Regions from separate parts of the Solibacillus ferritrahens genome, predicted to be linked through region 1. Evidence: riboswitches for the same ligand, from Rfam matches in the RefSeq annotation. Region 1 holds a riboswitch; the other holds the start of a gene.
What was found. A riboswitch is a leader RNA that binds a small molecule or an ion and turns the genes downstream of it on or off. The one in region 1 is predicted to bind cobalamin.

Region 1 (16,919 bases):
TAACGGTTTTTCCCAGCAACGATTACATTCGCATCGTAAATTTCAGCAAGTTTACGAACTGAACGCTTTTGTCGTGGAATAATTTTCGCATTTAGTTCCTGACTTGCTAGTTCAGCTAATTTTAGCGATTGCTCGTCTGGACGTCCGGCAGTCGTGATGATTGTTAGTCGGCACATACTTGCTTTAATACATCTACTAAATGGTCACGAATTTGTTCCATAGGGAAGCCTTCGATTTGTTCACGTGGAATGAAATATGCTAATTGACCACCTTTTAAAATTGCCATAGAAGGCGAACTTGGTGGCACTTCATCAAAATAACCGCGCATCGCTGCTGTTGCTTCAGGGTCTTGACCTGCAAAAACAGTTACTAATTGATCCGGTTTTACTTCTGAAACTGCTTCACGGGCAGCCGGACGTGCTAAACCTGCAGCACAACCACATACGGAGTTAATGACAACAAGAGCTGTCCCCTTCGTTTCTGCCATAAATTCATGTACGCTATCCGCAGTCGTTAATTGTGTAAAGCCTGAATTTTCAAGCTCTGTACGCATTGGCTGTGTTACTTGACGCATGTATTCATCATAAGCATTTGTCATTTCCATAACCTCTTTCTGATTCTTATCTATTCACAATGCCCATTATATCAATGTTTTTCCGAGTTGTACAAAGATTGGATTGCTTTGACCTCGAATTTTAGGATACCTTTCCCTCCCAAAATAATGCTTAAAAATGAACCTTTTTATTAAAGTCAAGCTTGAATAATAGTTTGTCGAACAAATTTCCTTTATTTGTTACAAATTTATGAAATGTGTCAATTCTTACACATTTCGACACCTGGAATTTTTTGAATAAGATACCATATAAAAGTCATAAATATATTTCATCCACATAATGAAGATTACTAATAATAACGAATGGAGAGTTTACTTTGAAGATCTACTTGTTAAAAAAAATGTTAAAACTAAGAATTGAATTGAAAAGAAAATATATGTATAAAAAAGCAAAAAATTTAGGATATACGCATCCACAAGTAGTAAATTGCAGTCAGGAATTAGACGAATTACTTAATAAGTATTCTGATGTAGCTGCTTAATTACGGCTGTTCATCCATACCTATCGTTCCCTACAAAGCTTCACGCCTGAAGGATTAGCTTTATACTACTATTAAGATATGGATGAGCAGTATCATAAATTAAGTAAGTGTAGATTTTAAAAGACGTTTAGGACAGCATCAATGTTATCTGATGCTGTCTTTTTTTAGTTGTTAGTAGTCACGCCCGTGCTTCTCCAGGAAAGCGGACGTCGTAACCGAGAACAACGGCTACATGGTAGCACATTACACATCACCATTAATATGTTAAGATAATAAAAATAATAGTAAACAAGGTAGGAACAGCATGAATATAGTACCGTACGAAATAAAGTATGCAGCTAAAATTGCTGCACTTTTAAATGATTATTTACCATTTGAAATAGAAAATGCCCACACTATTGATCAGGCTGGTGGCATCCGTTATTTATCGCTCAATGAGCATGAGGAGGTTGTTGGCTATATTGCTGGATATGAAATAATTGATTTCAATAAGGACTTCCCTTATTTCCAGAATGAACTACAGTTTTTAAAAGAGCGTGTTTCGTCAGGCACAGCCTTTTATACAAGCCACTTTGTCGTCCATCCGAATGAGCGGAAAAAAGGGATTGGGACGGAACTTTTGCGTGCATACCTCAGTGCAGCTGAAACAATTGCACAGACGATTATAACGGTTGGCTGGGTACAGTCCGATACGAACCGCTGGGCAGCCGAGCGCCAATTTGTAGAACAAGGGTTCGAACCCGTCATTTATATGCCGCGCTATTTTGAACCTTACAAAGTCGATTGCCCTAGTTGCAAAGGACTTTGCTATTGCGATGCTCATATTTTTATAAAATAATAAAAGCCTAAAACAGCTTTGTGTGACTTGCTACTTTAGGCTTTTTTGCATTTAATATCTTCTCCCCCTCTCTTTGTACACCCTACAAATACATTTGATTTTCTTAAATATACAAAACGTCACATTTCAGACACAATCACCTCATCAAATATACAGTTATTTACAATGACAATTTTCATGCCTATTCAACAAAATTTTCGAGAATAAAAAAGATTTATAGGTACTAAATTTTCTTTGACTATTAAACAACCCTTGCATTATTAAATTTTTTCTTTCTAGAGTTAATTCTGAATTTTTTCTAAAAATGGTATTCTATATATTTCTTACTATACTAAAAAAGTTACTTTAAATTAGGAGGAGAGACCATGGATAAAAAACAAAAAAAATCCTTAATCGATCGATTTTTAAATGGAATAGAAACAGCAGGTAATAAATTGCCTGACCCTATTACTATTTTCGCCATGTTAGCAGGTTTAGTCTTACTTGCTTCTTGGTTGTTAAACAAAATCGGTCTAACAGCAGTGAGTCCAACTTCCGGTGAAACATTGGAAGTTGTAAACTTACTTTCTAAAGAAGGTTTGCATCAGATATTAACAAACATGGTGTCAAACTTCACAAGCTTTGCGCCACTTGGCATCGTGATCGTTGCGATGATTGGTATTGGTGTAGCCGAGCATAGTGGTTTAATTACTACGATGATGAAAAAGACAGTACTATCTGCACCAAAGGGCCTGATCGTACCTGTCCTAATTTTCACAGCAATTTTTGGTAGTGTCGCAACAGATGCCGCATACATCATCTTGCCACCTATTGCTGCAATGATCTTCATGAGCATTGGACGCCATCCATTAGTTGGTATGGTTGCGGCTTATGCAGCAATTGCTGGTGGATTTAGTGCGAACATCCTAATTACATCACTGGATGTATTACTTGTTGGGATTACACAGGAAGCTGCGCGCCTAGTTGACCCGGAATTTACAGGTCTTGCAACGATGAACTACTACTTCATGGCCGTATCAACTGTATTATTAATTGCAGTTGCAACATGGGTAACAGTAAAAATCGTAGAGCCTCGATTCGGTAAATACGAAGGTAAAGTTGAAGTATTAGAAAAAGTAACACCTAAAGAAAGTAAGGCACTTATTTGGGCAACCGTATCTGCGCTTATTTATATCGCTGTTCTACTGGTTACGGTACTTCCGGAAAACGGTATTTTACGCGGTGAAAACGGTGAATTTTTACAATCACCATTTATGTCGGGTATCGTACCATTAATGCTATTCCTTTTCTTAATTCCTGGTATCGTCTACGGAATGGTAGTCGGTACAATCAAATCAGACCGCGATGTTGCTGGGATGATGTTCAAATCAATGGCAGACCTTGCATCATTCATCGTGCTGGCATTCGTTGCTGCACAAATGATTGCATTCTTTAGCTGGAGTAATATCGGCACAATTTTAGCAATTAAAGGTGCTGAAACATTACAGGCTATGAACTTCACGGGTGTACCAATGTTTATCGGATTCATCTTCATCGTGGCGTTAGTTAACTTACTAATGGCATCAGCTTCTGCGAAATGGGTACTACTTGCACCAATTTTCGTACCGATGTTTATGTATTTAGGCTACTCACCCGCTGTAACGCAAATGGCTTACCGTGTCGGTGACTCCATTACAAACCCGATTACACCGCTTCTTGCATACTTTGCGATGCTACTTGCATTTGCACGTAAGTATGATAAAAACATTAAAATGGGTACACTGATTTCAGCTTTAATTCCGTATTCAATTTTCTTCGCAATCATGTGGATTATTTTATTCGGGGTATGGCTATTACTAGGTTTACCAATGGGCCCAGGTGAAATATTGCATATTAATAAGTAACCTAAAGGAAAAGCACGACATGCTACATACATGTCGTGCTTTCTTTTCTTGTTTAATCGTGTTAAAAATGGAAATCATCTTCACAAATTATTTCTTCTTTCGGGTCATATGGTTCAATATGGACAAGTGTTGTCGTAAATTTGCTCAATTGCTCAACTGCCTGTTCAATTTGCTCGGTAATAGCATGCGAATCCCTGACATTTAAATTTGGATTCACACGTACTGTAACATCTACTAAAATTAAGCTCCCATGCTGTCTTCCACGGACATCTACCACTTCGCGCACCCGAGGAATTTTCGTTACTCGTTCTTCTATCGATGAGATTAACTCCGTATCAAATCCATCCGTTAAAGAGAAAACCGCATCTTTAAAGATTTCTATAGCCGTTTTTATAATAATCAAACCAATAATAAATGCCGTGATTGTATCAACAATTGGAAAACCTAGAATTGCAGCACTAATACCAATAGCTGTCCCTATACTAACTAACGCATCCGATCGATTATCGTATGCTGCTGCCCTGACCGCTGAGCTATTGATTTTTGTAGCGAGTTTAAGGTTATATTTATAAACTGCAAACATAACTACAGCACTAAATAATGCAACAATAATTGTAATTACAGAAGGCTCCTGCTCAATCGGATTTACTATTTTCTCCCCTGCCGATAAAAGAACTTCAATACCTACGTAAATCATAATAAATGAGGCAACAAGTGAAGCGATTGTTTCTGCACGGAAATGTCCGTATCGATGATCATCATCAGCTGGACGCTGTGAAATTCGCAGCCCAATTAATACCGCAATGGATGCAATAATATCTGTTGTATTATTTAAACCGTCTGCTTTTAATGCTTCTGAATCTCCTATAAAACCTACAGTAAGCTTCAGTATACTTAAAAATATGTAGGCAACTATGGATAAATAGGCTCCTTTTTCACCAGCCCGTAAATTTGTATATTGCTCCAAAATGTTTCCTCCCTGAAAAACTTCTTTAAACACGAAAGAGGTTACCCCTTTTCTAAAAATCAGAAAAGGAAGTAACCTCCAAAAATGCAGTTTATAATATTATATCAAAAATATAATGAACTGCCTAATTTATTTTGGCGGATCCACTACTACTTTATATATATTCAAAATCTCTCCGGCTTCAGATATATTTAATGCATTTAGTTGACCGGTCATATAGCAGCCACCGTCAATCCCAATATATTTGGCATCTTCACTTATCCACACATCACTTGAATCATGAATTAAGTGCACAGGTGTATGACCAAATACATTGACATAGGGTGTGCGGTTTTGAGACAAATAATGCTTACGAATCCAAAGAAAATCTTCGGCACTTGTATTATCAATTGTTTCAAAATTCGAATCAAATCCGGCATGTGTAAACAAAACATTTCCAATAATCACAAAAAGTTTGCTTGTTGTTATCATCGAAATTTCTCTCGCAAACTTTTCCTTAATCATTTCAACTTGTATGACTGGATTTACTGTCATGAACTCATTCGGAAGTTGATCTTGAAAATTTCTAATTGTATCCAGACCGCCGTTTTTAAAAAAGCGGTCTTGTTTTATATCCGGGAAATTTAAATAATCGATCAACATGTCTTCATGATTGCCTAGGCAAACGATTACTTGATCACCGAATTCGTCTTTTAATTCCAGCACTTTTTGTATAACCTCTAATGACTTTGGTCCACGGTCGATTAAATCTCCTAAAATCACCAGTGTATCTTTTTTGTCCCAAAATGAAAGTACATGAACAAATTGATCATAATGGCCGTGAATATCGCTTACTACAAAGATGTTTTTCATAAGTCACCCACTTTTCAACCTGTTTCATTTTTAGTTTATGTAGGAATTTCTTACATTTTCCTTATATATATATTTCCCCCATTTTTTTATTTAAACTATAATTGCTTAAATAAATTCAATTTCACTTCCCCATATCCGATTCACCTTAATCTCTTTACTATTAAAATTAATTTCATAAACATCCGGATTGGATAGTTGTTTCCATTCATTAAATCCAAAATCACCATTATAGTGATTGATTAATAACGACATAATATTCCCGTGCGTAACGATTGCTACAGACGTATGATTTCCTTGTCGCAGTTCATTTACTAATTCAATCATTCGATTAACGGCCTCATTACTCGATTCTCCACCCGTAAACTTTAAATCATAATCTATGTAGGTTTGCTGTAATTTTTCAAGCCAATCTACAAGATTTTCACTACTCAATACCCTTTCCTTTAATCGTTCATCTACTTTAAAGGGAATACCGTTGTCCTGGATGAACATTTCTATTGTCTGTATGGCTCTTTCATATGGACTGGAAATGACTTCCTCTATTTGATAAGGAATTAAAAAATCCGCAAGACGCTTTCGTGCTTCCATTCCCGTTGCCGTCAACATTGCCTCAGGAGCTTGCCCCTCTGCTTCACAATGTCGAATGATATATACTTTCATGAAATGATATCCCCCTTTATTATAAAAAAAACGCATCAAAAAGTTGACGCGTTAACAGTTAATTATTGATGATTTGCACTAATGTATTGAAAGCTTTCTTCGCTTCGGGAATTGGAAATACCGGAAATACATGATTCATATTCGGGTATTCGTAATAATGGAGGGCTACATTTTGTTCATTTGCTTTACTTCGCAACATTCTTGCATCGACAAGAAGAAGCTCTCCTGTCCCAACAAAAACCGTTATTTGACCAATATCCTTTATTTCTCCATGCAAAGGGCTGACTTTATAATGTGTTAAATCCAGTCCGTTTGCCCACATACGACCGAGTTCCTGTGCCCCTAATACGCCAAGCATCGGATCTAGTTTTTCCAGCGTTTTATACTGAGGATCCTCTCCTCTTACATCTAGCCATGCCGAATGAAGTACAATATGCTGCGGCTGCATTTTCGACAGGTGCTTTACATCTTGCGCGAATGCCAACGCTAACCCGCCACCAGCAGAATCCCCCATAAAAATAAACGGTACGTCATAATCTTTTACTAATTGATCATACAAGCTATGAATTGCCTCAAATGCTTCCTTAACCGTATTCCGTGGAAGCTTCGGATAAATCGGTACGACAATTGTAAAATTCGTTACTTCAGCCAGCTTTACTAAGTAGCGCCAATGAAAAATGAGCGGGTCATTAATGTAAGCTCCCCCGTGGAAATAATAAATCACTTTTTTCGGAGAAGGCTGGTCATTAATCGTGTAATACAGCATCCCGGCTATCTCGTTTTTTCTAATCGAGTGCTTTTGCTGAAATTTCTCATCTAATACATAGGGCCGCTCATTGTATTTGCTTGCTATAAATTTTTCCATTAGCCGTGCATCCAAAAATTTCTTTTTAGTTCCCCTTAGCATTAAAAACCTTTCAAACAACACACTTTGCCAACTTCGCATCCACAGACCTCCATTTACTCAGTAAATTGTGCCATATAGCGTATGTAAAGAATTTGTAGATTATAATCGCGACTTACCACCAATCGATGCTCCAGCTTACTTTCAAAAATGCCCCTAATATTTCCGCTCCTGTCTTTCGGAACTATGAAACAGTTCTACCAACTTTTCAAATACTTCTTCTTCCTGATTGACTACTTTATAAGCGTTTGGAGATACATCCTCTGCACCTACACTTAAGATTTTATGATCCAAATCTATTGCGATTGTAGGACCACTTAAATATAGATATTGAGGACGGATAATCCAAAAATCAAAATCTTCATCTTTTTGAGAAAAATCTTTTTTATAAAGTTTCACTTCGACGGATTTTATATAATTCAACAATTCTTCCTGTTTTTCCTCTGATAAAGAATAATTCGTTTGTGGATAAACGAATTCATCGCGATCTAAATTCTCATAATATGTAGCAAAAGCAATTTCCCGATCATCAAACTGACCTTGGAAAATATTTTCAAGCGTGTTGGTTTTCTTTTTCATTTCCGCCTCCACCCGTTCAACAAGTGGCGCTTCTGTATTGATGACTCCTTGGCCCTCCATTTCATTTTGCTCACTACACCCAGTTAAGACGAGCATGGCGAATAGGAATGGTAGTATCTTTTTCATAACAAGCTCCTTTCTATCTTTGCTTACTATTTAAAAAATTGATTTACTAATTCATAGATTCTGGTACACCTTTTCTCATGAGTTGCTCATATTTTTTTGTTTTGTACTTTTTTAAAATAAAGGAACCAATTACTCCGATATATAACGAGAATAAAAACACAATTTTATAATCTTGAACTTGCTGGCGATATACATCAAATGCAGCTAAAATTAATGGGATAATTCCAAATAGTGACATGAAAAAGAATATATTATCGAGTGTTTTCAAATATTTCATCTCATTACCTCCCATGTTGTAATTGACGTACTTTTTTATGGAATTTGTATAACCCATAGCTATACCATATAACTACTGGTATCCCCATAATAATAAGAGCATTTAACCAATCGTAATCAAAATAAAATGTTGCAATATATGCGCCAATTACTGCAGCCGCAAATCCAATTACATAAAATGACATTATATTGCGAAATCTTCGTTCACGGTCAATGAGTGATAATTGATCTGAAAAAATATCCTTTCCCTCAATTGATATGAAAATATGTTTCATATAATAATGATTTTTTGCAATTAGCTCCCAACCAGCTTCATGGAAAAGCTTCTTATAATCATCAAACTCTTCTTTATCTTTTAAACTTCTGAAATCAATTTTGTATCGCATATTTACCGCATCTAAATCAACTTTAAATATATAATAGTTTTCACCAATTTCTTTTTTATCGTAATCTACAAGACGCCAACCGCTTTGGGCAAGCTCGTTTAACCATTGTTCTTCAGCTTCAAATGAATTAAATCTTTTACTCAATGTTCGTGTAATTGCCATCTTATCCCTCACCATTTAATTTGTATGTAAATAATAATAGCTTTTCATAACGTCGTTGTTCATAGATTAGCGCTTCTTTTCCTGCATCTGTAATGGCATAAATCTTTTTCTTTCGATTGTCTAAATCAACACCAACTACTTCAATTAACTTTTGTTTTTCAATATTTTTTAATACCCCATAAAGCGTTCCCGGTGCGATTTCATACTGCCCTTCGCTTACCTCTGAAATTGCTTTAATAATGCCATAGCCATGCGTTGGTTCTTTTATTAATGCTAATAAAATTAAATACGTTGGTTCTGATAAAGGAATCATAGGCCCTCCATATATTGACTGTCGATATATCGATATTACATATATTAAAATGTGTATATATCGAGTGTCAAGATATAATTAGCATATATTGTAAAACATTCAATTTTTTTAAACTTATATTTATCTTGTTTTAATGGTGGTAGCATATCCAAGTAACTGACAACTGCCCACAGCGCAAATATAAAAAAACCTTCCTAAGATATATCAGAAGGTAAGTAAAGGTATAGAATTTATCCCCAATTAATGAAATTCCGCCCCATCTACTATATAATGGAAATTACAAAACATAAAGGTTCATCACCATAACATGAGGTTGATTTTCTAATAAAATTTCACTTGAATAATTGATGGGCTACGGCAAGACAGCGCTAAAGCCGCTTGACGTGTCTTTATCACTGCCTTTATTGCCGTTTACGAGGCCCACCAATCCGAAAATTTTGATTTTGAAGCGTCCGTCCAACTTCGAGTGGACAAAACGCCTTAGTAGATAGAAAGTGCCTTATTTTAAATTTTTCAGTGCCCGCCTAAAATAAGGGAAGATTTTACCGTTATTTGAAGGATGCAGCTCATTTTGGGGTAAATAAGGGAACGTTTTACCGTTATTTCAAATAAAATCCTGAAATTTCATGTTTTTTAGGTCAATAACGGAAATTTCTCCCCTTATTTTGACTATTTTTTATGTCATTTTCGAAATAACGGAAATTCCTTCCGCTATTTATTTCATTAACAATTCAATCTACAAAGGCTTTGTAGCCACACCGCCCGAAATGCCTGCCCCGGAATGTAGTACAACAGACGCTTCAACGCGTTTTCCCGTAGCGAATCTTATTTTTTCAATAATGTCATCCCCAACTTATGGTGATGAACCAACATAAGGATTTTAGAAGGAGGACTACAGTGAATTTCCAAAACTTAAATTTATTCATCCTCGCCATCCCTATTGTTACTTCTTTTATTATTTCGATTGGCTTATATCTTTATTACAGAAAAAAACCGAAAGTTGATAAAGGTTTTAAGTTCAATTATTATGCCCTTTCATACCGCCGAAAATTTTGGCGTACTGTCTATTCGATTCCAATATGTATACTTTCAATCGGAGTCATTTATTTAATGCTAGGATTTTCTAGGTTGTTTATTTTCATAACATTTTTCATCACCATTTTATTTGCTATTCAAGCAACCTATAATTACGTCATGTGGAAAAGAGAATTAAAGCATTAATATGACACATTGTTCATTCGAAGTTTTGGGCAATGTGTTTTTTAGTTCCTTTTTGATTTGTATAGGTATTAGTTCTGTCAACTTTCTCTTTAAAAAGTACAATAGCTGATCAAGTTATATTTCTTTCCTTTACTTTTACTTTGGAACGGCTTATACTCAATTCACAACCATATATTGTGTTTTTTTATCACGGTACTACTAAATGTAGTTTAAAAGGGAAGTTTGGTGCAAAACCAACGCTGTCCCCGCAACTGTAAATGCTGACTGAAGACTAAAATTGCCACTGTGCCACGTGCATGGGAAGGTACGTCTGATGGATGACGCAAAGCCAGGAGACCTGCCGTGTTAAAACTACGTACATTTCTTCGGGGAATAGGAAATGGAGGCGCAATTTTTCCATTTACGTTTCCATTTCAGGCTATCCTTTTTTTCCCGGGATAGCCTTTTTATATTTTCTTTAGAACGTACAGCACAATAAATATCTTTATAGCGAGGGATTCTATTAATGAAACTTTATACGAAAACAATCTGTCCAAAATGCCTATGGGTAAAATCCGAACTTGATGCTGCGAACTTACAAGTCGAGATTATTAATATTGACCAGGACGAAACGGCAAAGCAAAAAGTACTCGATGCAGGCTTTCTATCTGTCCCTTTATTCGAAATCAACGGAGAATTTATCGCAGAGCCAACTTCCATTATTAACCGAATTTCTGAAATAACTGCATGATTATTTATGCTTCACGAACTGGCAATGTACGATACATCGTGCAAAAACTTGGCTTGCCTGCAAAGGATTTAGCCGATGTGGATAAAATCGATGCGCCGTATCTGCTATTTACATATACGGATGGATTAGGCTCTGTCCCCCCTATCGTCGATCAGTTCATGACTGCGAACTACAATCAATGCAAAGGAATTATCGTAAGCGGGAACCGTAATTTCGGTCATGCTTTTTTCGGCCGAGCAGGTGATCTTTTAGCAACAAAATACGGCATTCCGTTAATCGAGAAACTAGAATTACGTGGGACCCCATTCAATTACGAAACCATTAAAAATTACTATTATTCCATTTGGAAAGAGGTTTAATGATGAAACAATATTTAAAATTAAACAATGACATATTAAATCGTTACCGTGCTACGGGTGAACTGGATTTAGCAAAAGATAAAGAAGCAACACGCCGCTATTTCCTAGAAGACGTGAATGTCCGTTTACGCTACTTTATCGATATTGAGGAAAAAGTACGCTATTTAGTTGATGAAGGCTATTATGAAAAAGAATTTCTTGAAATGTACTCAATGGATTTTATTAAACGGATGTACAAAAAAGCGTATGCGTATAAATTCCGTTTCCCCTCGTTTATGAGTGCTTCGAAATTTTACGATAGCTATGCAATGAAAAGCAGAGACGGAAAAGAAATTCTTGAAAAATATGAAGACCGAATCGTTATTATTGCCCTTTATTTAGCACAGGGTGATGAAGCATTGGCAGAAAAGGCCATTAAAGCGGTCATGACTGCCTATCAGCCGGCAACACCTACTGCTTTAAACAGCGGGAAAAAAGCACGCGGTGAGCTTGTCTCATGCTTTAAACTGACGATGGACGACACGATGAATTCGATTGCCGAAAACATCGGCTATTGCCTGGAGCTTTCCCGATTAGGAGGCGGTGTCGGAGTAAACTTAACCGATCTGCGTCCTTTAGGTGATCCGATTAAAGGGATATTAAACCGTGCGAGCGGGGTAATGCCAGTTGCGAAACTGCTGGAAAACTCCTTTAGTTATTCGAATCAGCTTGGGCAACGAAATGGTTCTGGAGTCGTCTACTTAAATGTTTTCCACGGAGATATTGAGGCGTTCATCTCTTCCAAAAAACCAAATGCAGACGATAAAATCCGTCTTGCCACACTCTCAACAGGGATTATTCTTCCGGATATTTTCTTTGAACTGATGCGCCGCGATAAAGATATCGTCTTGTTTAGTTCTTATGACATTTATAAAGAATACGGAAAACGCATGTCGGAAATTTCGATTACGGAAATGTACTACGAGCTATTGGATAATCCGAACATCCGTAAACTGAAACGATTAAATGCACGTAAATTATATACGGAAATCAAAAAAGCTCAATTTGAATCGGGTTATCCGTTCGAAATATTTGATGATAATGTTAATAACGCTCATCCATTAAAGGAAATCGGTCGTGTGAAGATGTCCAATCTATGCACCGAAATACTTCAGTACCAACAAACAAGTGTTGTTACCGATCAAAATGAGCCGAATGAATATGGCCTCGATGTTTCTTGTAACCTAGGTTCAATTGACATTCATGAAGCAACGAAAGTTCAGGATTTCGGTCAGCTTGTCGATACAGCAATGCGTCTTTTGACGAATGTTTCAACTATGACAGATATCGTCAACGTTCCTTCTGTATCTAAAGCGAACAAAGTAATGCACTCTGTTGGATTAGGTGTTATGAACTTGCATGGACACCTCGTACAAAGCGGAATCCGTTATGGTTCCAAAGAGTCCATCGAATTTATCGATGCGTTTATGGAAGCATTGAACTATTACTCGTTAAAAGCATCAATGGAAATTGCGAAGGAAAAGAACGAAACATTTTACCGATTTGAGGAAAGCGATTATGCGAGCGGGGTTTATTTTGAAAAGTATATAAACAAAGAAGAAATAGAACTTACACCTGGTGTGATTAAAGCACTTGGGGCTACACCGATTATTACTCAAAATATGTGGCACCAGTTGAAGTCTGACGTATTGGAGCATGGGTTATTCCACTCCTACAGATTGGCGATCGCTCCGACAGGCAGTATCTCATACATCCGCAGCTGTACGGCTTCTATCTCCCCTGTTACGGAACGTGTGGAAGTACGTGACTATGCGGACAGCCGTACCATTTATCCGATGCCATTTTTAACAAATGACAATGAGGAACTCTATACAGAAGCCTATGATGTAAATCCGTATGAACTGATCGACCTTTACGCAGCCGCGCAAAAGCATATTGACCAAGGAATTTCCATGACACTTTACGTAACGGACCAGTGGAACACAGAACAATTAGCAAAAGCCTACATTTATGCGTGGACGCGTGGTATTAAAACCGTTTATTACGTACGCCAACGTTTACTTACAATTGAGGAGTGTGTCGCATGTCAAATTTAACGTATAAAGCGGTCAACTGGAATACCCCAACGAGTGAACTCGCACGTATTTTTTGGGATCAGCAATGGAAACAAATATGGTTCCCAGAGGAAATTGCAGTCAGTAAAGACGTCAAACAATGGAAGGAATTCGAGCACCAAGATACGTACAAAAAAGTGTTCGGCGGCCTGACATTGCTTGATACAGTACAAACGAACATTGGCATGAATGAAATCGCTAAGTATACACCTGATTTTCAGGAAAAAGCGGTATTAACAGTTTTCGGATCGTTTGAAGCGATTCACGCGAAGTCTTATTCGTATATTTTCACAACACTTTGTACAAATACGGAAATTGACGAAGTGTTCGATTGGGTGCAAAAAAATGAGTTTCTTCAATATAAAGCTAACCGTATTGGAGAAGTATATTCTGCTATAAAAGAAGATGACCCGGAAAGCTTATGGAAAGCGATGTACGCTTCAGTTATGCTGGAAAGCTTCCTATTCTATTCCGGCTTCTTCTACCCGCTTTATTTAGGCGGACAAGGTGTACTGCGAAATAGTGCGGAAGTAATTAGCTTAATCTTGCGTTAAATCGTGGCGCAAGTAAAACTCTTTGAATTCAAGGAACATCCTAACGTTAAGTCGAGGACAATCTTGAGCCAAGATTGATAGTTAAAAGGTTGAAATATATCAATAAGGTGCAACGATCATCGAAAGCACATGGTTTTACATGGAAGCGAGTAGAGTAGGGTACAAGTCAATAATGGTATCCGAAGCGGAGAGATATAGCAAAAGTTATATATGATATGATCTGATCTTATAAGAAATTATAAGCTGCATATAGCAGAAGTAAGAATGACGAACTTACTTGAACAAAATGGACGAATCAATCCACGGAGTAGCAGTCGGCTTTTTCGCCCAGAACATTTTCAAAACGTTCCCAACAGAAAAACAGCAGGAGCTAACTTTGTGGGGCTATGAATATTTACTCGATTTATATCAAAATGAAATGAAGTATACCGATGATTTATACGCAGAAACGGGACTTTCCCCTGAAGTGAAAAAATATGTGCGCTATAATGCAAATAAAGCGCTCATGAATTTGGGGCACGATACAATGTTCCCTGACGAGGAAGTCAACCCGATTGTCATGAACGGGATTTCCAATACAGGCTCAACATATGATTTCTTCAGCCAAAAAGGCGCGACTTATGCAGTTGCTAAAGTAGCCCCGATTACGGATGATACATTTAAATTTTAAATTTAAAACGCTATGGCTAACTTCTGCCATAGCGTTTTTAGTGATTTATATTAGGAAAAATTTTCAATTACAGTACAAATGGATAGATTATTTTAATTTGGGAATACTTTTATTAAAAATTAGCGGCTTAAATTAAGTTATCAAGCCACTTTTAAAGGAGAGAATAAAATGAAATTATTTAAATTAATACTTACAATGCCATTATTATTGGGATTATTGTACGCATGTAACAACGATGATACAAAGACAAATAAGGATGTTACAGGTAATAATAGTACTATTGATGAAACAACGAATAACAAAAATACCACTAATAACTCAGAAAATGAAAATGAACGTACTGGCATTAAGGTCGCAGATGTAAATTATGCTTTTACTGACTTTGATTTAGACGTAGAATATGCGAATCGAAATTCATATGATGTTGAATATGAGAACGATGGAAACAATATTTACGCAGAACTAGATGATGAAATTAAAGGTGTTGAGTATAAAGGTGATCAAGCCTATGATAATTTTGTCGATGCATTAAAACAGTTAACATTTGACGAAACTACTAGTGATGAGGATGTTCGTAAAGAAGTACTAAAAGCATTTGCTCTCGATGAAAACTATAAGTCCTTTGAGCTTGAAGTAAAATTCAAAAACGGGGAAATAAAACATTATCATCATAATAAATAATTGTGTGTAAAGAGGGTTTAAACCCTCTCTAGAACTCTTACCATAATGCACAAAAAATCGAATTGCATGATGCAGTTTCGATTTTTTGTGTGAACTAGAACTAATCTCTTACTTATCACATTACAGAAATTCTTAATTACCCTTTCCCCCACGAACTATCCAACCAATACCATTTAATATTTTGTCCAATCTAGATGTTACTAGCCCAATTATTTTTGATGCAAAAAAATATTACAAATAAAAAGGGAGGGTTATTAATGCACCCTCTAAATACTAGTGATGATTCATGAAATATAAAAACCAGACAGCATGATTTTGTTCGTCGGCAGCATTTGAACGAAATTGATGACTGATATAAGGAATATTTGTTTCTCTAGCTACTCGATGATAGAACTCTACTGCCTCTTGTTCATCATGAAATGCAGTGATGATGCCCTGCTTTAAATCAGTCGGTAATGGTTCAGATATTCGTGGAGAAGGTTGCTGCCCAGTAAGGCATGTGAAAATGTAAGAAAACCCATGATAATGACGCATTTCATCTTTTCTAATTTCAAGAATACGTTTTTTAATTTCATCATTAGGGGCAAGTTGGGCTAAATGTTCATAAAAACGTATGGCATTATATTCACCTTCAAGAGCTTTAGTGAGATTCATCACTATGCTGTTTAACGATGGTTGTATAACATATTGCAAAGATTTACTCCCTTCTTAACTTAACATCTTTTTAATTTGTTTTAATTCCTTTATTAAATAATCAATTTGCTTTTGTGTAGAATCCATCTGTTTTGATGAATCATATTGAGGTTGTGTACTTTGATTGTTCGATTTTTCCAATTCTTGTAGAGCAAGACCTGCAGCCAATGCTGCTAAACCATCTCCAAGCGTAGTAATGGTTGCTGCAATAAATGCAAGTCTAGCAATCTGAATATCTGTTGAATCAGAGGGTTGATTAGATTTATTTCTATGATCATTAATCGGCATATCCTCCTCATATTAACGGATGTAAAATTGCTTTAATTACAATATATGCAGAGAATAAATAGAATTCACTAAACAAAACATTCTTTAAAGATTCTTATTCAATTTAAGCCTCAATTTTTCATTGATGCGCCATTCGTTATGTATATAACAAGTCGTTCAAAATCCATTTCTTCACCTCACTTGACTATATAAAGATTGAACATGTGCTTTGGTTTTAAATTTTAATATTTACTACAAATATAAAAAAGCTACGACCATTTTGTGCCATAGCGTTCTGTTGATTATTAATGATACTTACTAATTTAAGTATTTAGCTTCTCTATTTCCGTTACAGCATTTTCGACCGTTGCCACTTCAATAAGCTCAATGTTAAGTTGATGTATGTCCTTTACTTCTCTCGCCTCTTTTGCATTTTCCTCTGGTATGAAAATATGCGAAAAACCGCTTTTTTCTGCAATGAGAATTTTAGCTTTCATAGAGCCAATTTCCTTCACATTCCCTTCCCCGTCAATCGCACCTGTTACGGCAATCGGTACGTTATTGTTGAAGCTGCCTTTTTCTGCGAGTC
Region 2 (16,919 bases), on a different contig from region 1:
TTCTGCTACTTCCGCAGTCGTCAAAATGCTGAAATGATCGAATAAATCATCTAATGTAGGAACGGGTTGGCGATTTAATTCTTCACCGAGTAATTCTGCTAAAATATGTTCATATACTTCATAATTGTATGAACCACTTACTTTTAATCCTTCATCTTCAATGCATTCGTTGAAAAATACAATGCTTGGAATTTCCTCTACTTCCATTTCACGCGTTAAGTATAAATCACATTGAAATGCACGGGCAGCTTCTTTGGAACCAAAGTCAGATACGAATTCATCCATATCCAAGTTAACTTGCTGCGCAATTTCTATTAATGTTGCATGAGAATTAATATTTCGGGTATTAAGAACCGCTACTTCCTGAACTTTGTTTAAATAGCGGAAACCAGCTCGCTTTCCTTGCAGTTCGGCGGCTTTAATTGCGATTGAAGGTAGTGCAGGATGTGTAATATCCAATTCCGCTCCGGAAACACAGCCTTTCATACGGCTAGTAATGCTGTTTAAAGCAGAAAGTTCCGTACTGAGGACATATCGACATGTAAAGTAATGACCATATTCTACCTGAAGCTTACGTAATGTCATTTGCATAAGTAATGCTTTTTCACAAAGAGGGTCAATGAAAATATAAAGCTCAATTGGTTTATTACATGTGGATGGTGCTACAGGTTGCTGTAAAAGTTGGACATTATTCACTCAAATCCCTCCTCATCATTTGGGGCATTAACCATATGGTGAGCAGTCATTACGAGACGCTTATAGTAAACTTCGCGGAATTTACCGTCTAAGCCAACCTCGTCCATCGCTTCTGCCATACATTCTAGCCATGCCTGGGCACGATCGGGTGTAATTTTAAAATGCATATGTCGGGCACGCATCATTGGATGACCGTGTTCTTCAGTGAAGAGATTAGGACCCCCTAGATACTGCGTTTGGAATTGTATTTGTTTACGAATTGTTTCACTTAAATCATCTGGGAAAATAGGAATTAATAATGGATGCTTCGCCACTCGAGAGTAGAACGCGTTAATTAATTCAGAAAGCTTTTCAGCGCCGAGTTCCTCATAAGGAATCGTAAAATTTCGATTCATTAGTTATACTCCTTTGTGTCTTTCTTTGCCCATAAATGAAATACGAATGATGTTTCCGTTATATAAATTTCATTTAGGCGTTACATTCATTCTAGCAACGGAATGATGTTTTAACAAATAAAGTGCCCTGCAAATAATTTGTAGGGCTCTTTACATCCATATAAACTATGCTAGAAACGCATATATATAGTAGGTTTATTTGTTTATTAAAAAATTTTATCGTAGGAACATTTACATGTTAAAAATCTATATACTCACATCAATTTAAAAATGAAATCGTTTTTCTATAAGCTATACGTTTACATAGTTCATTACTTTTTTTACATAATTCTGAGTTTCCTGGAAAGGTGGAATTCCTCCATATTTCTTTACATTTCCTGGACCGGCATTATATGCGGCAAGTGCTGTTTCTATATTGTTATCAAATTGGTCCAGCATTTGACGTAAGTATTTAGCCCCTCCCATAATATTCTGTTCTGGATCAAAGCGGTCTTTCACCCCTAAATAGCTTGCTGTTGCAGGCATTAGTTGCATTAAACCCGATGCCCCGGCAGAACTAATGGCAGACGCATTGAAATTCGACTCCTGCTTCATTACTGCGGTAATTAATTTTTCCGGAATATTGAATTTTTTTGCGGCAGCCGTAATTTCAGCCTGATACTTTTCTGCCCCATTAAAGAAATTATTTACATCGATTTTACGAATATAATCTGTCATATATGATTCAAGATTGATTGGTGGTACGTTCGTTGCTTGAAGGTGTTGAGTACCTGCTGAATCCGTTGAGTTTGTTGAATTTTCTAACAAAAATGAAGCGATATAATTATTGGTAGGTGAATTTTGCAGCTCTGTATTTGTGAATTGCTGTAAAGTACCTACATCGCCAAGTCCATTAAGGGATTGCCCATTTAAAATATCACTCATTAAATCAGAAAATAAAGTTGAATTCGATGAGGATAACGTACTCGAGCCTGGTTGGTGTGATGTATTTATGTTTTGTATTGCCTGTAGTTCCAACAATGACTTCATTGATGAAATATCCATGACAGCACCTAGCCTTTCTGATTATTCAATGCCATCATAAATCGCACAATTTTCTTTTGTGCGGGCTGTGGCTCAATTGAATGGTTTACTAAAAATGTTGAAAAAATCTTTTTTCCAATCTTTTCATCATTTGTCTCATATTCTACCTCATAATCGTCGCAGTGCAAATAAAAAGAATGATCGAACACAAGTAAGCCACCCTCGTATGGTATCTCTACTCGGTCTGTTGTCAATGTTCCGTAGCAGTGTAACGTGTTCATAGGAATGTCAAAAAGTGCTAAACGCTCATTTACAGCAGGCAATAAAATGCTCTTGCCAGCCAGCATTTGGTCGGCTTGTTCCCTTGTTATAAAATCGGTTGTTTCTAAATGTTGATGTTCTGATGTTTTTTCTTTTAATGTACACTCGATTGTTTCTCCAATCTCTCGAATTCGCAGCGCACATTGGAGTTCCTTTAAATGGTTCCCGGATGTATCAAAGTAATGGTTAACTTGACGAATAATCTGCTCTGGCTGTATAGAAAAGGCCTGAAGAAGCCCTTCATATTGAGCTTTTGTTATAATATTTTTAAATTCTATTTCGATATGCTGTGTCATTTTTTAATCTTCCTTTGCTGTCTTGGTTTTTCTTTTAAATCACTAAAACGAAACTGCACCAATTGATAGTCCTATGGTAAAATATGAAGTGAAGGTCCGTAGAGGATGGCATAGATTTTTCAACATAAATTTCATGCCCGTTTAAAAAAAATGCAACATAACACGTTGAGGCGTTATTGAAAAAGGAGTTCAATTCATTGAGAAATGTATATATAGTTAATCAATTTCAAGCAGTACATAATGAAATCCATTTTATTTTAAATGAAAAGAAACAACTTAGCCAATTACAACCTGTAGGACAAGTGATTGTTGATTCGGATAATGAGGCGTTTCTTTATATCATAGAAGAAAATGATGCATATAGTTATATTGGTTTTCCACAAGCTATATGGTCGCAATTAGTACAAATGTTAAAGTCAGGGCAACAGCCATATTTAAAAGTAGAAGATGGTTTGATGCCTCTTAATCAGTTTACCGATGAATTAAAAGGATTGCTTTACAATATAGTAGGAAACAGTAACTATGGTAATCGCTTTGTAGAGGCCGTAGAAAAGGAATTTGCTGATTTTTTGTAAAGAGTGAATCTGCAGTTTAAAGGTGTTGAAATGAAAAAAAGCGTCATTTCGTGCGATTTAAGTGTGAAATGTGTTTTTCTTATGCACAAGAAGTATAATTGTTTGAAACAACGTGTTTTGGAATAGTGTGATATGAAAGTACTATTTCAAGTTGGGGGGCTTTGTAAATGGGGCAGTGGGAAGTATTTTTAAGTCCATACCGACAGGCAGTGGACGAACTGAAAATTAAATTAAAAGGAATGCGTTCGCAGTTCGGGATCATGAGTGCAAATTCACCAATTGAATTCGTAACAGGTCGCGTTAAACCACTTGCGAGTATATATGATAAATCGTTTGATAAAGGGATACCATTTGAACCGAATCCGCGCCTAGGCAATGAATTACAGGATATTGCAGGCGTACGTATTATGTGCCAATTTGTGGACGATATTGCTACAGTGACGGAATTGATTCGCCAGCGTAATGATATGAAGGTTATTGAAGAAAAGGATTATATTACACATAGTAAACCGAGTGGCTACCGCTCCCATCATATAATTGTAGAATATCCTGTAGAAACGATTCAGGGCCGCATTGTTGTCGTTGCCGAAATTCAAATCCGTACATTGGCCATGAACTTTTGGGCATCTATCGAGCATTCATTAAACTATAAGTATAAGGGAATTTTCCCAGAAGAAATAAAAAATCGATTGCAAAGTGCGGCTGAGGCGGCATTTCGTCTGGATGAGGAAATGTCCTCAATTAAAAGTGAAATCCATGAGGCCCAAGCATATTTTAGTGAAGTAAAAGAAGCAACTAATACAGCTATTCATAAGTCAACTGACAAAGAGGAGCGTGAAAGCTAATGAAGTTTGCAATTCAATCACGCAGAGATGACCAATCAAATGAATTGATGGAGCTCGCAAAATCTTATTTAATCGATTTCGGGTTGAAATTTGATGAGGAAGAGCCTGAAATTGTTCTTTCCATTGGCGGCGATGGGACATTATTGCATGCATTTCATCGCTATTTGCATCGTTTGGACAAAACAGCATTTGTTGGTATCCATACTGGGCATTTAGGTTTTTATGCTGATTGGAAACCTTCCGAGCTGGAAAAGTTAGTATTGTCTATTGCTAAAAGAGAATTTAACGTAGTTGAATATCCGCTGTTGGAAGTGCAGGTACATCGCCATCACTCGGACTCCAGCACTTATTTGGCACTGAATGAAGCTACGATAAAATCTCCGGACGTTACTCTTGTAATGGATGTTGAGCTAAATGGGGAGCATTTCGAACGGTTCCGTGGTGATGGATTGTGTATTTCGACACCATCCGGCAGTACAGCATACAATAAAGCTTTAGGTGGAGCAATTATCCATCCAACATTACAAGCGTTTCAAATTACAGAAATGGCTTCGATCAACAATCGTGTCTTTCGTACTGTAGGTTCATCCTTAGTGTTGCCTGCACATCATAATTGTGTATTAAAGCCAGTCCATGAGCAGCAATTTAATATGACGGTAGACCACATAAGCATGACGGAAACAGATGTAAAGTCGATTACCTTCAATGTTGCAAATGAAAAAGTGCGATTTGCGCGCTTCCGACCATTTCCATTTTGGGAACGTGTACATGATTCATTTGTGTCGAATGAATAGAATGAGGTTATATGGATAAAAGATTTCAATTACAATTTGTTAATTCAATAGAAAACACGCTGTTGCGTGATGCGATTGCTCAATGGGGAATTTCGAAGCGTGCTTTGACTGCCATCAAGTTTGATGGTGGTGAACTTTTGGTCAATGGGGAAGAAAAAAATGTACGGCATAAGCTTAAAATTGGGGATGTTGTAACAATTATTTTTCCGCAAGAGGAAGTTAGCGAAGGTCTGGCCGCACAAGTAGGTGCTTTAGCCATTGTGTATGAAGATGAGGCATTACTCATATTGGACAAGCCCTCTTTTATGAATTCAATCCCTTCAAGAGAGCAGCTAAACGGCAGCATCGCAAATTATGTATATGGTTATTTCGTTCAACAGCAACTCGCTTCTACGGTGCATATTGTTACACGACTCGACCGTGATACATCAGGACTGATGGTAATTGCGAAACATCGTCACATACACCATATCATGAGTGGTCAGCAAAAAAATGGATGCATTCATCGTGAATATGAAGCAATTGTAGAAGGGTATGTAGAACAAGATCAACAGTCTATAATTTTACCAATCGGACGAAAAGATACCAGTATTATTGAACGTGAAGTCCGTGCTGATGGTCAATTTGCACATACAGATGTATCGGTAATAGCGCGTAAAAATAATATGTCTCATATTCGCCTTAAGCTCCATACTGGGAGAACGCATCAAATACGAGTTCATATGGCTCATATAGGGCATCCGTTAGTAGGGGACGAATTATACGGTGGAAGTAGGAAATTAATAAACCGTCAAGCACTCCATTGTCGAAGTATACAGTTCGAACATCCATTAACGAAAGAAAATATGCATTTTTGCAGCAAGCTCCCAACTGAAATATCGAGTCTTATTATTTAATAGAAGATGCCAATTCCTGAATTGGTGTCTTTTATTTTTTGATGAAAAAGGGAATATACTGGAGAGGGACTATCTGAAAGTTGTTTATATATATGCATAGAAGGATTTCACACAATGGATATTTTTAATCTAACCGCATAGTAAAGACAATATTTTCCCTCCTTGACGAACTGGAAAAATTAATAATAAAATAGTTCGTTGCTATATTAATATTGATTATGGCAATATGAAAGTTAATTTTGATGTTGCGAAAATTGGAAATTGTAAGCATATAATAGAATTACTACAGTAATTGAAAGGAGGGGACAAGCATGATAGAGGAAAAAAAGAATGAAGTCCAGTATGATGAGGAATTTTTGCGAATGCTACTCGATGAGGAAAATATTGAGGCATTCCGTGAACATTTTTTAGTTCTCCATCCATTTGATCAAGCAAAGTTTTACGAAGAGGTAGGTCCAGATATAAGGCAGGTTATTTATCGTTACTTGTCTCCTCAGGAAATGGCCATTATTTTTGAGTCGACAGAAATTGAAGATGATGAATATGAAAATTATTTAAATGAAATGGATCCATCCTATGGTGCTGCGATGCTAGGATTTATGTATACCGATAATGCGGTGGATATATTAAATGAATTAGACACTGAGCAACGAGAAAATTACTTAGATATGATGGATGACGAAACTGTTGATGAGATCAATGAGCTTTTAGGCTATGAGGAATACACAGCAGGGGCAATCATGACAACTGAGTATGTTTCGGTTCTGGAGAGTTCAACTGTTCGTGAAGCGATGCGGGTATTACGCCAAGAAGCGCAGACTGCCGAAACCATTTATTATATTTTTGTTGTCGACAGCGCTCATCGACTACTTGGTGTCATGACGTTACGAGAATTGATTGTCGCAGAAGGAGATTTATATATTCGTGATATTATGAGTGATCGTGTCCTTTCGGTGAAGGTGACCGACGACCAGGAAAATGTCGCAAACTTAATGAAAGACTATGACTTTTTGGCAATTCCGGTTATTAATGAAAATCGAGAACTCCAGGGCATCATTACATTCGATGATATTATCGATGTTATTGAAGAAGAAGCAGAAGATGACTACTCAAAACTTGCGGGTATTTCGGACATGGATGACAATGATGCAGGACCGATTCGAGCAGCAGGAAAACGTTTGCCTTGGTTGATTATTTTATTATTTTTAGGGATGCTTACGTCAGGATTAATGGGGATATTTGAAGCAACTCTCGATAAAGTCGCATTACTAGCAACGTTCATTCCACTCATTTCTGGCACATCAGGAAATAGTGGTACACAGGCACTAGCTGTAGCGATTCGTGGTATTGCTACAGGAGATATCGGAGGCAAAAGTAAGTTCAAGCTTGTCCTTCGTGAATTAAGTACAGGTATAATTATGGGATTGGTCAGTGGTGCTATTGTAGTGGGGATTATTTTCTTTTGGAAAGGTACCTTGATAGTAGGTTTACTTGTCGGGGCATCGATCTGTTGTTCCATTGTTGTCGCCACATTAGCGGGATCATTTATTCCGATTATCATGCATAAGCTTGGTGTCGACCCTGCCGTTGCATCAGGTCCTTTTATTACGACGTTAAACGACGTCACGAGTATTGTTATTTATTTAGGATTGGCTACGACCTTTATTGGTCTTATTCTATAAGTAACGATTTGAAACTTTATTGCATATTGTATGAAAAAGGATGTGGAATGTGGAAATTCATCCATTACTTTTTATTGCAAGTCCGAGTTATATTCAAGAAAAGAAAATTGAGGAGGAAAGTACGTCTATTTATGTACGTCCTATCCCTGAAAAAATTGAAAACTCCCTCATTGCCCGACAGCTTAATTATTTCTCCAAGCCAATGAAGGAGCCAAGAATGTTATTGTTTATTTTACAATCAGGTGAAAGAATACATGCTTCCATTGATAAAATAAATGGCAGTCAAGTATTATTGAATTGTTTTCAGACAAAGCGCTGGATCCATGCAAATGAAATTGTAATGATTCATCATACGGTTTAAAATGAGGAGCCAATTATTTGGCTCCTCATTTTTATATTTCAATTAGTCACAAATGCCAAGGTCCACATCATCGATACATTGAACAGCACAGAAGCAATCTAAATCAACTGTAATACAGCTGTCTGAAGCTTCGAATTGTGTAACTCTACATACTTCACGGAAATCAATCTTAGAACCACAATTACTTAATAAATCTACTGGATCCCCATTTGAATCTTCTGGTATTAGAACTCGTAATGTTGCACAGCAGCCATCAAAAATATCCTCTACACGGAAATAAATCGATACACATGGAGAAGACGATCCGTTACCTGAAAATGTAGCAAAGAACGGTGAGCCATCTTTATTTAATAATGTAAACACACGTGTATCAGCATTTGAACGTGCAGGGTTAACAATTCCTCCAAGTGGCTCTAAGAAGCAGTTTGTTGTACATTTATTACAATCATCCTGTACTGCAGCATTTTGAATTTCTAAAATTGCGCGAACAACTTCACAAACACACCCTTTTGAAGAGTGATTGCCTGAATCACTATTTCCTCTTCCACAACCCATAATTTTCACCTCCTAAAACTTAACTCTATCTAAAATATGACCTGTTTCCTGAAAGAATCGGGCGAATGATGGGGCTTTATAAAACTTCCTTGGGCCAATGAATAATTCAAAATACGACAGGTTATACTTGGAGAAAAATGGACATAAGGGGGACTGTCATGCGAAAAGCGCTCTTAGGAATAAGTTTAATTGTAATTCTTACTGGTTGTGGTGATCGTGAGAAGGTAGTGACTTATTCGAAAACAGACAATACGCAACATCAGCATGAAGTTGAAAAACTTTTTGAAAAGGATTCAGAAATTGAACAAGTAAATATTGTCGTAATTGAAAATGAATTATTTGTAGCAATGCAACTAAAGCCTTTAAAAAAGTGGAATCGTAAAAAAATTGAAGATCGTTGGCAGAAGAAGTTAGAAAAGCAATTTGCCAATACTACAGTAAATGTTTCGGCTGATTTTAAAATGTTTTGGGAGTCGACCAAACTTATGGAAGAAAAGGATCAAAAAAAAATGATGGAAGAATTACAGCATTTAAAAAAGCTTGCGAAGGAGGAAACGTAATTTGAAACAACAACAATACAATACTTTAAAGGATCAAATTACACCAAAAATACCTATACTCATAAACTGTTTAAAGGCTTTTGTTGTGGGCGGTTTAATTTGCTCTATAGGACAAGCAATATCATTTTTATACATGATCTTTTTTGATTTCACGGAAAAGACTGTGGGCAATCCGACTGTAGCAACGATGGTTTTTCTCGCAATGCTTTTAACCGGGTTTGGTCAATATCGGAAACTCGGACAGTTTGCGGGGGCCGGAAGCGCTGTACCTGTAACTGGGTTTGGAAACGCGGTAATTTCTGCAGCAATTGAACATAGATCCGAAGGGCTTGTTTTAGGCGTAGGTGGCAATATGTTTAAACTTGCAGGATCAGTTATTTTATTCGGAGTTGTATCCGCTTTTTTTGTGGCGCTAATTAAATTGATATTAGTATCGGTAGGTGTCGCATCATGGTGATCGTATTTCAATCAAAACCAGCAATTCTTTCTTCGGGCGTTGTTGTAGGTCCATTAGAAAAGCGGAGTGTTTTCCAAACATATTTTGATAAGATAAGTCAGGATGAACGGGTTCAAAAATCCACGAATGAGCAAGGTAATACAATGCTCATCTCAGATGCTTGTCAAATAATATTGAAGAAATCGAATTTAAATAATTTGGATATCGATTATTTATTAGGCGGCGATTTAGTCAATCAAATGACACCTACAAATTTTGCCGCACGTGAACTGGCGGTTTCATTTATAGGACTGTTTTCAGCATGCGCAACCTCTGTTTCATCGATGATAATTGCAGCTTTGTTAACAGAACTCGGCGCAAGTGATTTCGCTATTGCTGGAGCATCTAGTCAGCACAATTCTGTCGAACGACAATTCCGTTATCCTATTGACTATGGTTCTCAAAAACCAGCTACTTCACAATGGACTGTAACTGCTGCAGGATTTGTTTTAATCGGAAAACATGAGCAAAAGCTTCCATATATAGAAGCGGCGACTGTGGGGAAAGTGATTGATTATGGTGCAACAGATCCCTATCATATGGGCGGAGCAATGGCGCCAGCAGCATTTGATACAATTCAAGCGCATTTACAAAAGCGCTCACAAAAACTGGAAGATTATGATGTTATTATGACTGGTGATTTAGGGAAAATCGGATTAAAAATTTTAATTGCAATGTTCGCACAAAGCGGTGTGAAAAAAGAAGATTTATCAAGATTCCGTGATGCAGGTGCAGAGTTTTATGGGGAAGATGCATCGTTTTTAGCAGGGGCAAGTGGTCCAGGCTGTTCAGCTGCAGTTTATAGTGGCTACATGATGGAACAATTTAAAACAGGCCGCTATAAGCGCGTATTATTAGTAGCAACTGGTGCACTTTTATCGCCGCTTACTTTTCAGCAGGGTGACACAATCCCGTGCACAGCACATGCAATCGAAATTGGAATGGGGTGAGGACAATCGGCTTTTCATTTTTATTGGCATTCGTAGTAGGTGGTATCATTTGTGTAATAGGGCAGTTAATAATGAATATAGGAAAGTTGACACCCGGTCATACATTATCAATATTAGTCGTAGCAGGAGCGATTTTAGATGGACTTAACTTATATGAGCCTCTGATTAATTTGGCAGGAGCAGGTGCGACAGTACCCATTACCTCTTTTGGGAATTCGTTAACACATGGGGCGTTGGCTGAGGCTGAAAAACATGGTTGGATTGGTGTTTTAACAGGCATGTTTGAGGTGACGAGTTCTGGAATAAGTGCAGCCATTATATTTGGATTTATTGCAGCATTAATATTTAAACCAAAAGGCAAAGTAGACTAGACGAATACCCTCCTTTTTCTTGTGTGTATGCATACACTACAAAATAGAAAGGGGGGTTTAGTATGTCAGGATACGGATATGGTTGGCAACAACAACAACAAGGTTGGCAGCAAGGTTGCGATTATGGATATCCAAGTTATGGATCTCCAGGTTATGGCGGTAGCAATAGTGGCACGTTTGTACTAATTGTTGTACTATTCATTTTACTTATTATCGTTGGTAGCGTGATCATTTAAGGAGGTATTTTCAAATGGAACGTTCATTTTTTAAAAATATTGAGCGTAAAACAGGCGTTGACTTTGATGAAATTATGAATCTTGCAAATGCATTGACATATGCAGATTTTTCGGATGAAAAGCAAGTTCGTAAAATCGTCAAAAAAGTGAGTAAACTAGCAAATAAACCGGTATCTAGTGAGCTAGAAGAAAAAATCGTGGCATCAATCATTCAGGACGGTAAATCATTAGATTTTTCAAAAATCGAAAAAATGATGAAATAAAGTTCACTGCAGTTCAAGATATGAGATAATCTGGAAAGACACGTGAATACAGATTGTGCTTATTTTTAGCAACATCTATAACAATGATAGCCACCAAGCAAATCTACTTGGTGGCTATCGTTTCCTATAAATAGATATAACATATCATATGGAAAGAATAATACAATCTTTTAAATACTCTTTTCCATGGCACGATGCGGAATGCCGGCGTCCATGAACTCAGGAGAAATTACAGCGAACTCCAACTTTTCGTAGAAAGGTACGGCATAGCTTTGAGCATTAAGCTTAAGCTTTTTAAATGCTGCATTTTTTGCATATTCTTCCACTGCCTGCATAATTAATACACCGAGGCGCTTCCCTCGATAGCTATTCAAAACACATACTCGCTCCACCTTGCCAACTTTTGGCTCGATTTCACGTAGACGCGCTGTAGCAATCGTATTTTCACCTTCATTTACAAGAAAGTGGATGGCTGTTTCATCATATTCGTCTATTTCTAAGCTTAGTGGAACACCTTGCTCTTTGACGAAAACTTCTTTCCGTAAAGCATATGCGCGTTCACGGTCTTCGTCAGTTGTTACTAACTTTACTTCAAACACGTATTACTCAGCTCCAGTCAATTTGTATGTTTCATAAGTTGTCCATGAGCCATCTTCTAATTGGTACAGTAAATGGAAACGATCGATTACATCCTTTTCATCAACACCTACCATGCGCAGCTGACCATAAACATCATCATGTTCGGAAGCGCTCAACTTTTGTGCAATTGTAATATGTGGTACAAAGACATGCTTTGGCGCACCAAAATTGATTTTTTCTTGAATCAGCTTTTGAATGTTTTCCAATTGCGGTGTTGGATCAATTCGGAAAAAAATCGTATTCGTAATAGGGTAAAATGAACTGATTCGTGAAGCATGAATTTGTAAAGGGGCAAATTGTGATGCCACCTGCTGTAAATTGCTGGATATTTGATCCATTTGGGCTTCATCCGCATCAAATGCATCTTTCAAAGTAATGTGAGGTGTAATTAACGCATAATGTGGGTCATAACGTTTGCGATAAGTGTTCGCTAAATCTTGTATTTTCTTAGATGGAAAAGCAACAATACCATATTTCAAATTCATTACCCCCTAGAAAATTATTCAAATTTTATCAGCCTTTAGGTGCCCAATTTTCCCTTGGGAAATTTTTTCAGTAAATTAAAAAAACTGGACATTAATACCCCGTAGGCGCAATTGATATAAGTATAACAGAAAAAACTATGAATAAACATTTAAGAACCCATTATTATCCGAAAATTTCAATTAATGCGCGTTTTAAATCGGGCTTCCAATATGTCCATGTATGATTGCCATCGAATTCATCATAAAAGGTCTCAATCCCATGGTTTATCAACAATTGGTGAAGTTCACGGTTTGGTGTCAGAAAATCTTTGACGGTATTATCTTTTAAAGTCACTTTATCTTCTTGTAGTCCGATAATATGGTACACCGAAAGAAAATTGATGTTGTTTGCACTGCGAACAGCTTGTAATACATATTCATCTACATAAGGCGATTGCAAAGCAGCTTTACCGAAAATATTTGGATAATGGATAGCAGTCATTAATGAAATCGTTGCAGCCATGGAATCTCCGATTAAAGCGCGCCCGCCACCTATTTGTGCCGTTGAGTACTCTTCGTCTAAGTAAGGCACAAGCTCATGCGCCAAAAATCGCATATATGCTTCAAATTGGTCGCCTGTTGGAGTATATTTTCGCTTACGATCCACATAATTTTTGTATGGGACACCGACGATAATTGTATTTTCGATAATATAGCCATCTATTAGTTCGTCCGCTAAACGTGGTATGCCACCAAGCTGGAAGTAATCTTTACCATCGGAAGCGATTAAGATGTTATATTCGTACAGTGGAGAATAGTTTGCTGGAATATAAATTAACAGCTCCAACTCCTCGTTTAATGCCTTGCTAAAAAAAGCAACGTCTTTTACTGTGCCTTTTTCCAAAGTTGTCACCCCTGTCTATTGATGTATTCAAAATTGTATCATAAAGAAAAATAAAGGTGTAATATAGAGGGTAGACAAGTGAATGGGCGCTTAATATAAATAAAGGTGAGGATATATTTATGCATAATAAAAGAATTCGTGTACATTCAGATGAAGTGACGAAAGCTACACATGACGCTCTAGAACGCCGCCATGTAACTATTGAAGATATTGCTGAAATCGTTTATACGATGCAATCCCCATATAATGAAGGTTTAACGATTGAACATTGTATTCAGTCGGTTGAACGTGTGCTAACTAAACGTGAAGTACAGCATGCGGTCTTAGTCGGAATAGAACTTGATGAACTAGCCGAAAAAAGGTTATTATCTGCGCCGCTTCAAGCTATAATTGAATCAGATGAAGGGTTGTTTGGGGTGGATGAAACACTGGCATTAGGTTCTGTATTTACTTATGGAAGCATTGCGGTGACAACATTCGGTCATTTAGATAAGCAAAAGATCGGTATTATTGAGAAGCTTGATACAAAGGCTGGGGAATCAGTTAATACATTTTTGGATGATTTAGTTGGAAGTATTGCGGCTTGTGCAGCATCACGCCTGGCACACCGTATGCGCGATTTAGAAGAAGAAGGCGGGACATTTGCAGATATTCCCCCGGTTGAATTAGGACCTGCACCAAAGTTGAACACGGAGATATAGAAAGGGTTTAAACGATAACAATGGAATTAAAAGATATTAAAACGCTCATTACGAGTGGAACAATCATTTTAGCAGTAGGGTTATATTTAGTATTCAGCGAACCGAAGCAAGAGACAGAGCAGACAGATTCACCGGCAATTACAGAGCAAAATAGTGCATATAACATTACACCTGAAATGGTAATGGACAAAACAGGGAAACAACTGGTTGATGTGAAGTTTTTAAATGCTAATGACGGAGATACATTCAATGTTGAAATTGATGGTAAAACAGAGCGAGTGCGCTTACTTATGATCGATACACCTGAAATGAACTATAATAAAGGCGAACCGATGCCATATGCTGAAGAAGCGAAGGCACGTACTACCGCGTTATTGGAAAAGGCGGATTCAGTTCAGCTATTGTTCGACAAAGGTCCAGAAACGGATAATTATGACCGGCTGTTAGCATACGCATTTGTTGATAATATCAGCTTGCATGAAGTTTTATTAAGTGAAGGCCTTGCTGCAGTGCGTTATGTAAATAAACCGAACGATACATTGGAAAAAGAGCTGCTGGAAATTCAACAACAGGCTGAACAGAAAAAACTCAATATTTGGGCCCACGACAATTACTTACAGCATGACGGATTTCATCCAGAAGAAGTGAGTAAGTAAATAGATTTCTCTTAAAAAAATTGACTATATGCAAATCGAGAAGGTTCGATTTGCATAAGTTTTTTTTTATTTACAGTGGAAACAATTTTTGAAAAATATATTTGTTCTCTCGAAATATTTTGAAGATTTGGAAGTGATATGGTACACTCATTGTTATGTGAATAAGGATTGCAGAATAAAGGTGCTCAATTTGAGCTTAAAAGGGAATTCGGTGAAAAACCGAAGCTGTTTCCGCAACTGTAAATGTAGACGACCACAGAGTATACCACTGTCGAATGAAGAAAAATGCTTCTAGTAGATGGGAAGGTTCTGAATGGGATACATGAGCCAGGAGACCTACCTTTATTTTATCGTATTAACTCTCTTCGGAAGCTAGGAGAACTTACGGCAAATAGACGGGCAGGTATATTTTATACCCTTTTTTTCTGTTGTTTACCGGTGTTTCTCTAAATGGAGAAGCACCGTTTTTTTGTTGTAGAGAGTTAAGAGCAAAAACATTCACTATAACAAAATAGGAGGTTTTTGTAAGTGAAAATTTATAAAAAGTGGTTAAGTATTGCGATTATATTCATATTGTCATTTTCGCTATTATCACCCGCTGCAATCGTGAAAGGGCAAGGATTTGAAGCAGAAGAATCAAATGCCACTTCTAGTACATACAACCATGATGAACAGAGTCTTCACCCTAATGATGAGACGTCAAAGAATGCACCTTCATTACCGACAACGAGTGACAGTGCGCAAATCAATTCCTCAAACTTATCTGAAGTTCTCCCTTCAGGCTATGTGACGGTATCAGTAGAAAAATTTACACTTGGACAAGGATATGCAATTGACCCCATCCAAGTTCCTTTTTATGAAGGGGAAATGGCAGGACAAGTAGTTGCCAGAGTACTTGGAAGTGGTAACTATAATAATGGTATGGATGAAGAAAATATCTCATACCTTGCGAATATTAAAGATGCAGAAAGCACTGTTAATATTCCGACATATATTCAGAAGGAAATTTTGAAAAGCGGTTCTACAATAGGAGCGAGAACTAACAGCGACTGGCTTGGACAGTTTGACTATACCGATATGTCAGGCTGGATGTATACTGCCAATCATAAATTGCCGGATGTAGGTATGAGTGAATATGAAGTTACAGACGGAAGTGTAATTCGGTTACAGTTTACAGTATACGGTTACGGTGGTGACCTTGGTTTTAGTTTTGAATTACCCTATATCGAAGTCGCTAACAAAGACAGGCTTACAGCAAAGGTTGCCGAAATTAATAGTAATCCGGATAAAGGAGTAATTTTAGCTAATCAAAGTGTAAAATCTGCCTACGACGCTGCTTATGAACAGTTAAAAGATATGGAAAGCAGTCAAACAAATATTGATGACGCTTTAAAACAATTAGAAGCTGCTCTTGAGGGGCAAGTAGATGTAATAATAACTGATAAAACTGTATTACAAACAGCAGTTAATACTGCTGAAGTAAATAAAGATTCAGTAAAAATAAGCTCTAATGGCAAAGATGTGGAACCTATAGAGTATTGGGTTACTCAAGCCGAGTTTGACGCTTATACAAATATCATTGTTTCTGCACAACAGCTTATTGCAGATCAAGCAGTAATTCAAGATACTATCGATGCTAAAGTTTTGGCACTAAATCAAGCAACAGATTCATTTAATGCAGTAAAAAAAGAAGGATTAAAAAATGCTGTACCTACAGTAAATGAAGTGAAATTCACTATTGCACCAAAGACCGTTACATTCAAGCTTTTTGATGCTAACAATCAGGAAGTAAATATCGGAACTGGTGTTGTAGGTACGTATAAAGTATATACAGCAAATTTACAAGCCGGTGATTACCGTTATGAAGGTTTTGACAGCAGCGAGAAAAGTGTTGGTGGTGGTAAACTAACTGTTACAACTGAACCAAAGCAGGAATATCAGTTCCGTCAGCTTAATTTTAAGGCAACCAACACAAACTGGAAAGTCGGAAATGACTATACCATTAAAGTAGGCCTGGATAGCTACGACGACACGTCATTAAAGTTTGGTGATGAACTGTCAAGTGGTCACATACCTGTATTAGGTCTCACAGGAAAAACATACTTTTACTCTTTTGAACCTATTTCAACACACAAGGAATACACAGCTCTAAAAAATAGTATTACAGTAACAATTGCAGGATCGGCACAATCAATTAGCGGGTCCATTCCTTTTTCAGGGAATGTAACATTCACAGTACC

Region 2: another riboswitch for cobalamin. It lies ahead of SNE38_RS02355 (S-layer homology domain-containing protein); the one in region 1 lies ahead of SNE38_RS04710 (glutaredoxin family protein).

The regions. Positions count from the first base shown of each region.
Region 1 covers NZ_JAXCLE010000003.1:141,511-158,429, reverse strand. Annotated here, with positions in the region: gene SNE38_RS04775 (class I SAM-dependent methyltransferase) at 1-176, opposite strand, end outside; gene SNE38_RS04770 (BrxA/BrxB family bacilliredoxin) at 164-598, opposite strand; gene SNE38_RS04765 (aspartyl-phosphate phosphatase Spo0E family protein) at 955-1,095, shown strand; gene SNE38_RS04760 (GNAT family N-acetyltransferase) at 1,400-1,933, shown strand; gene SNE38_RS04755 (AbgT family transporter) at 2,299-3,816, shown strand; gene SNE38_RS04750 (cation diffusion facilitator family transporter) at 3,878-4,783, opposite strand; gene SNE38_RS04745 (metallophosphoesterase family protein) at 4,913-5,635, opposite strand; gene SNE38_RS04740 (histidine phosphatase family protein) at 5,741-6,295, opposite strand; gene SNE38_RS04735 (alpha/beta hydrolase) at 6,354-7,160, opposite strand; gene SNE38_RS04730 (lipoprotein) at 7,356-7,904, opposite strand; gene SNE38_RS04725 (hypothetical protein) at 7,951-8,181, opposite strand; gene SNE38_RS04720 (DUF2812 domain-containing protein) at 8,186-8,728, opposite strand; gene SNE38_RS04715 (PadR family transcriptional regulator) at 8,730-9,041, opposite strand; cobalamin riboswitch at 10,436-10,621, shown strand; gene SNE38_RS04710 (glutaredoxin family protein) at 10,768-10,992, shown strand; gene nrdI (class Ib ribonucleoside-diphosphate reductase assembly flavoprotein NrdI) at 10,989-11,351, shown strand; gene nrdE (class 1b ribonucleoside-diphosphate reductase subunit alpha) at 11,354-13,447, shown strand; gene SNE38_RS04695 (ribonucleotide-diphosphate reductase subunit beta) at 13,435-14,019, shown strand; gene SNE38_RS04690 (ribonucleotide-diphosphate reductase subunit beta) at 14,306-14,689, shown strand; gene SNE38_RS04685 (YusW family protein) at 14,885-15,370, shown strand; gene SNE38_RS04680 (ferritin-like domain-containing protein) at 15,644-16,063, opposite strand; gene SNE38_RS04675 (translation initiation factor 2) at 16,079-16,351, opposite strand; gene SNE38_RS04670 (S16 family serine protease) at 16,654-16,919, opposite strand, start outside.
Region 2 covers NZ_JAXCLE010000002.1:34,435-51,353, forward strand. Annotated here, with positions in the region: gene SNE38_RS02245 (DsbA family protein) at 1-696, opposite strand, end outside; gene SNE38_RS02250 (globin domain-containing protein) at 693-1,091, opposite strand; gene SNE38_RS02255 (lytic transglycosylase domain-containing protein) at 1,383-2,135, opposite strand; gene SNE38_RS02260 (CYTH domain-containing protein) at 2,144-2,731, opposite strand; gene SNE38_RS02265 (UPF0738 family protein) at 2,929-3,306, shown strand; gene SNE38_RS02270 (GTP pyrophosphokinase) at 3,474-4,151, shown strand; gene SNE38_RS02275 (NAD kinase) at 4,151-4,945, shown strand; gene SNE38_RS02280 (RluA family pseudouridine synthase) at 4,957-5,841, shown strand; gene mgtE (magnesium transporter) at 6,153-7,523, shown strand; gene SNE38_RS02290 (4-diphosphocytidyl-2C-methyl-D-erythritol kinase) at 7,564-7,884, shown strand; gene SNE38_RS02295 (CotY/CotZ family spore coat protein) at 7,927-8,439, opposite strand; gene SNE38_RS02300 (YhcN/YlaJ family sporulation lipoprotein) at 8,598-8,999, shown strand; gene spoVAC (stage V sporulation protein AC) at 9,001-9,456, shown strand; gene SNE38_RS02310 (stage V sporulation protein AD) at 9,450-10,445, shown strand; gene spoVAE (stage V sporulation protein AE) at 10,442-10,816, shown strand; gene SNE38_RS02320 (YjcZ family sporulation protein) at 10,879-11,052, shown strand; gene SNE38_RS02325 (stage VI sporulation protein F) at 11,067-11,315, shown strand; gene SNE38_RS02330 (GNAT family N-acetyltransferase) at 11,486-11,914, opposite strand; gene SNE38_RS02335 (YjcG family protein) at 11,918-12,433, opposite strand; gene SNE38_RS02340 (alpha/beta hydrolase) at 12,603-13,322, opposite strand; gene SNE38_RS02345 (phosphatidylglycerophosphatase A family protein) at 13,442-14,023, shown strand; gene SNE38_RS02350 (thermonuclease family protein) at 14,044-14,679, shown strand; cobalamin riboswitch at 14,842-15,037, shown strand; gene SNE38_RS02355 (S-layer homology domain-containing protein) at 15,208-16,919, shown strand, end outside.